Linked DNA regions of Chelatococcus sp. HY11. The protein of the gene in region 1 interacts with the protein of each later gene in a pairwise test. Links are inferred from orthologs where the notes say so. Each region holds a gene or a part of one and is shown on either strand. Other genes may lie near its edges.

The links.
Region 2: the proteins of rlmB (region 1) and KIO74_RS04990 interact in binary tests that used the Escherichia coli proteins (3 or more experiments, as listed by UniProt). The link is inferred for Chelatococcus sp. HY11 from one-to-one orthologs.

The regions. Positions count from the first base shown.
Region 1 is NZ_JAHBRX010000001.1:549,518-552,366, reverse strand. Bases 29-2,841 are described here. They hold rlmB (23S rRNA (guanosine(2251)-2'-O)-methyltransferase RlmB), read left to right. Parts: upstream 29-921; coding sequence 922-1,761; downstream 1,762-2,841. Other genes in these bases: KIO74_RS02680 (MFS transporter), read left to right, coding at 2,142-2,841; tuf (elongation factor Tu), read right to left, coding at 29-232. Also shown: more of tuf, read right to left, coding at 1-28; more of KIO74_RS02680, read left to right, coding at 2,842-2,849. UniProt on the Escherichia coli protein: Specifically methylates the ribose of guanosine 2251 in 23S rRNA.
Region 2 is NZ_JAHBRX010000001.1:1,047,259-1,050,143, reverse strand. The notes cover bases 37-2,885. They hold KIO74_RS04990 (NAD(P)H-hydrate dehydratase), read right to left. Parts: upstream 2,293-2,885; coding sequence 781-2,292; downstream 37-780. Other genes in these bases: KIO74_RS04985 (P-II family nitrogen regulator), read left to right, coding at 2,618-2,885; KIO74_RS04995 (multicopper oxidase family protein), read left to right, coding at 37-775. Also shown: more of KIO74_RS04995, read left to right, coding at 1-36. UniProt on the Escherichia coli protein: Bifunctional enzyme that catalyzes the epimerization of the S- and R-forms of NAD(P)HX and the dehydration of the S-form of NAD(P)HX at the expense of ADP, which is converted to AMP.

The DNA.
Region 1 (2,849 bases):
CGTAGTGCCGGTTCTTCGTCTCGTACTCGACATGCGACGTCGAGATCGTGATCCCGCGCGCCTTCTCTTCAGGCGCCTTGTCGATCTGGTCATACGCCGTGAACGACGCGCCCCCAGACTCCGCCAGAACCTTCGTGATCGCCGCCGTCAACGACGTCTTGCCATGGTCAACGTGACCAATCGTCCCGATGTTGCAGTGCGGCTTCGTCCGCTCAAACTTCTCTTTGGCCATCAGTCACAAACCCTGGGCATTGCCATCATGATAAAGGATCGGGGATATCGATCCCCGAAATTGCGCGATCGTCTAGGGGGTTTCACTCGCTTGCGCAAGTGCCAGCGGCGCAATTAGTGCCGATTGTGGGGAACACCCGCTGCGACACCTTCGACAATATGCCTCTGCAACCGGTCCCGACAAACACCAAATCACGTCCCTGCCCGCCGCGCTATCAGACAGCGCCGCGCTCGAAACCATACAATAAATGGAATTCGATGAGGCCGTGGAGCGGGTGAAGGGAATCGAACCCTCGTCATCAGCTTGGAAGGCTGTTGCTCTACCATTGAGCTACACCCGCTAACGCACGTCAGGCTTGGATGGTGGAGGGGGTTGGATTCGAACCAACGTAGGCGTAGCCAACGGATTTACAGTCCGTCCCCTTTAACCACTCGGGCACCCCTCCGGCCCATCCAGCATGACCAACCCCGGTGGGTCGATCACCTTTCCGCTCACCTGCGGCGCAGGAGCAGTGGCGCGTTCTTAAGAGGAGCCGGTTATGGGTGTCAACTGCAAAACCGGGCTGGCGCGCCACAATCCCCTGTGTCAAACCTGCCTCACCCTGAGCCAGGCCAGCGCATATCGCGGGAACGTCTTGCTCGCCGGGCCCGGGCGGACCGTGCCCATACCTGTGGAAACGAGTAGTAGCGATGAGTGACGATCAGCGGCGGCCCCGCCACGGCAAATCCGGCCCTGGCCACAAATCCGGCCCTGGCAGATCGAATCGCCCCCCCTCACGGCCAGACTGGCGCGCGCGAAGGGCCGCGGAGGTCGAGGACGGCGTCATCCTGTACGGCTGGCATCCTGTCGTCGAGGCGCTTTCGAATCCGAAGCGCCGCATCCGCCGTCTACTCGTGACCGAGAACGCGCAGCGACGCCTGACCGAAGAGCTGGGCCCCCTGCGCGTCACGCCGGAACTCGCTCGTCCGGACGAGATCGCGCGCAAGCTCGAGCCGGATGCGGTGCATCAGGGTCTCTATATCGAGGCGGATCCCCTCCCCTCTCCCACCATCGAGACGATGAACGCGCAATCATTGATTCTCGTCCTGGACCAGATCACCGACCCGCATAATGTCGGCGCCATCGTCCGCACCGCCGCCGCCTTCGGCGTGGACAGCATCGTGACCACCGCCCGGCATAGCCCCTCGGCCACCGGTGTCATGGCCAAATCAGCGTCGGGCGGGCTGGAACATGTGCCCTTCACCATCGTGCGCAACCTCGCCGGCGCCTTGCAGACGCTGCGTGAGCGCGGATTTCTGTGCATTGGTCTTGATTCCGCCGGCGAGACCGAACTTGAGGCCGTTCCGCTGCGCCGCCCGGTCGCGCTCGTCCTCGGCGCGGAGGGCAAAGGCCTTCGGCAGCTCACCCGGGAACGCTGCAACGTGCTCGCTCGGCTCGACATGCCGGGTCATATCAAGAGCCTGAACGTGTCGAACGCCGCAGCCGTCGCCCTCTACGCGACCTCCCGGGCGCTCGCCGCTCTTGATTGATTGACGCGCGCGGGCGCCCGCGCGCGGTTGGCCCACGGCACAGGCACTCTCACAGGCACTCTCTTGACGCCGCGGCGCGCCTTCCCACGCCGCCCCTCACCGGCCGTGGCGTGGACAACGCCGATTGATGGCACGATCAGGCAATAAGCATGCCCGCCCACTCGGCTGCCCGTCCGAACGACCACTACGCCGACACATTCAACTTTTGAATGACGACGAATTGACGAGCGACACGGCACCGCCTCCCGCCGTAGTTTTCCCGTATTGACCGTACGGTCGGCCATGATTCTAGAGGGCAGCTGCAATGTTCGCAAGCAACCCTGATCTGAATCATTGAGATCGGAAGACAATAAAACGAGGAAACACTTGAGGAGGCGTCAATGAGCGTCGCGGCAGCGGAAGCGATATCCGAGCAGAAGCGTCCTATGACCCGCGAAGAGCGCAAAGTTATCGTTGCGTCTTCGCTTGGAACGGTCTTCGAATGGTATGATTTTTACTTGGCAGGCTCGCTTGCCATCAATATTTCGATGAACTTCTTTTCCGGCGTCAACCCGACCGCCGGATTTATTTTTACACTGCTTGGGTTCGCTGCCGGATTTGCGGTGCGCCCCTTCGGTGCCCTGTTCTTCGGACGGCTCGGCGATCTCATAGGCAGAAAGTATACGTTCCTCGTGACGATGACCGTCATGGGTATCTCGACCTTCGTGGTCGGCCTGCTGCCCAGCTACGCCTCCATCGGCATCATCGCGCCGATTGCCTTCGTCGCTTGCCGTCTGCTGCAAGGACTGGCGCTCGGTGGCGAATACGGCGGCGCCGCGACCTATGTGGCGGAGCACGCCCCCCAGGGACGCCGTGGCTTCTATACGTCGTGGATCCAGACCACCGCGACCGTCGGCCTGTTCCTCTCGCTCGTCGTCATCCTCGTCCTGCGCATGTCGATGTCGACCGAGGCGTTCAACGAATGGGGCTGGCGCGTTCCCTTCCTCCTGTCGATCCTCCTCCTCGGCGTGTCCATCTGGATCCGCCTGCAGCTCCAGGAATCCCCCGCCTTCGTCAAGATGAAGGAAGAAGGCACGGGCTCGAAGGCT
Region 2 (2,885 bases), 500 kb from region 1 along the record:
GACCGTAAACAGCCAGGCCGCCCCGGAAACTTTTGCGATCGCTCCCGGCGGGCGGATACGCCTGCGCCTCCTCAATGCCTCCAATGCCCGCCCGATCAGCCTGCGCTTCGAGAAATTCGCGGTCGAGGTCATCGCCCTTGATGGCCAGCCCGCCGAGCCCTTCCCGCCAGCCCGCGATACTCTCGCGCTACTGCCCGGCAATCGCGCGGACCTGATCCTGCGTTGCGCCACGGAAGCGGGAGTCTCGGGCAATATCGTGGCCGTGCTGGGTCCGGGCTTGCCACTTCTCACCATCAAGACCGAGGGAGCCCCCTCACCTAACGTCAAGGCCGGCGACATAAAGCTCCCCGGCAACAGCCTTCCGGAAGCTATTGATCTCGCATCAGCTTTGCGCGCTGATCTTGTGCTTGAGGGGGGCGTCGCAGCCGGCCAGCCCACCCCAAGCGAGGTGTCGCGGATCTGGCGGATCAACGGCGTCGCGTTCACCGACGCCCGCAAGCCCCTCTTCTCGACGGGAGAGGGCAAACCCGTCGTGCTGAGCTTCGTCAACAAGACCGAGTTCCTCCAGGCACTCCACCTCCATGGCCACGCGGCGCGCCTTCTGCACGCCCTCGATGACGGCTGGGAGCCCTATTGGCAGGACACCATCGCCGTCCCGGCCGGGCGAACCGTGCGTATCGCCTTCATCACCGAAGGCGCCGGTAAATGGATGATCAGTTCCGCGATCCTCGATCGTCTTGGCGGCGGCATGGCAACGTGGTTCGAAGTGACCTGACGCCTCTATGCTCGCCCGCTGGGATCGAGAAGCCGCTTGAGCACAGTGGGCAAAATCTCTGGCAGATCCTCCGCGATAAGGCCAGGACCGAAGGCGCGAGCCGCGGCCCCGTGCAACCAGACGCCGGCGGCGGCCGCCTCGCGGCCGGGCATGCCCTGCGCCAGAAGCCCGGTGATGAAGCCGGTGAGCACGTCACCGGTTCCCGCGGTCGCCAGCCAGGGCGTGCCGTTGTCGTTGATGACCGCCCGCCCGTCAGGGCTCGCGATCACCGTATCGGCCCCCTTCAGGACAATGACGGCGCCGGTATGGCGCGCTGCCGCGACCGCGCGCTGAAGCTTTGAAGGAGCTTCGGAAATCTCTCGTACATCTTTGAAAAGACGCGAAAACTCGCCATCATGTGGCGTCAGCACGGTGGGCTTCGCTTTAGCATGGATGAGCGATGCCAAGGCGGCGAGGCCAGCCGAACCGTCGACAGCAAAGCTCGTCAGCCCATCGGCATCGATGACAAGTGCCCGCCCCGCCTCCGCAGCGACCCTTACCAGCCCGCGTGTATCCTCACCCACGCCAGCCCCCGGCCCGATAGCCAGCGCATTGAGGCGCTCATCGGACAGCAGTGTTTCGAGCCCGCTGGGACCCTCGACTGGCCTGACCATGATCGCTGTGAGATGGGCCGCGTTGACCGCGAGGGCCGCTGGGGGGGAGGCGACGGTGACGAGCCCTGCCCCGACACGCAGCGCGGCCCGCGCGGCAAGCCGGGCCGCGCCGGTTGTGGCAATGCCACCGGAGACGACAATCGCATGGCCTCGCCCGTATTTGTGGCCGGCAGCCTCCGGCCGGTGATAGGCAGGCAACCACAGCCCCGGCGCGTTCGCGGCATAGGGCGAGGCAAGCGCGGCGATGGTCCCGTCGCTGATGCCGATGTCGGCGACAGTAACCGATCCGCAGTGCAGCCGGCCGGGCAGAAGGAGATGGCCGGGCTTGCGCCGCGCGAAGGTCACCGTCTCATGCGCCATGACGGCGACCCCGCGCACCGCGCCGGTATCGCCGTCGATCCCGGATGGGATATCAGCCGAGACCACGCGGACCTTCGACGCGTTGATCGCCCTGATGGCGATGGCGGACTCCCCGTCTAGATCACGCGAAAGCCCGGTCCCGAACAGCGCATCGATGACGAGGGCTGCCCCCGCGAGATCCATCGCTGCAAGGGGGCTGACCTCCCCGCTCCAGGTACCCGCCGCCCAGGCCGCATCACCGCTGAGCGCACTCCGTGAGCCGAGCAGATGAAGCGAGACCCGATATCCCTCCTCGGCTAGAATCCGCGCGGCGACGAAGCCGTCACCACCGTTGTTGCCTGGGCCACAGACGACGACCACCCGTCGCCCAGCCGGCAGGTGCTCGGCTGCCTGGTGCGCGACGGCGCGCCCTGCCCGCTCCATCAACTCCCAGCCGGGAACCCCTGCGGCAATCGTGCGCTGATCGGCCTCGCGCACAGCGGCATTGGTGAGAATCTCGTACATCATTCCCCTCGCCGGTCACTCATGAGGCCGTGGAGTCCTTGGCTCCATGGCAAGGATAACAGGCTCACCCGACAGCCACGGGCAATTCTCAAGGCAATTCATGGCATTTCCCAAGGCAGTATCTGTCAAGTTTTTCAGCTCCACGACAACTGAAGATCAAAAAGAAGTCATGTGCATATTTTTTATGCTGATTGATGATGAATATTGCGGCAGCCAAAGGCCCGTTCCAGAAACTTCGACATGGCCGCCACCGGCCCATTGATGGTAAGAGCCGTCTAGGTACGTTCGGCATCGGAAGCTAGGCAGCACAGGGGAGCCACGACGGATGAAGAGAATTGATGCGATCATCAAGCCCTTCAAGCTCGACGAGGTAAAGGAAGCGCTGCAGGATCTTGGCTTGCAGGGCATAACTGTCATCGAGGCCAAGGGCTTCGGCCGGCAGAAGGGCCATACGGAGCTGTACCGCGGCGCCGAATACGTCGTTGATTTCCTGCCCAAAGTGAAGATCGAGATCGTCCTTGCCGACGATATGGTCGATCAGGCTGTCGAGGCGATCCGCAAGGCCGCCCAGACAGGCCGGATCGGAGATGGCA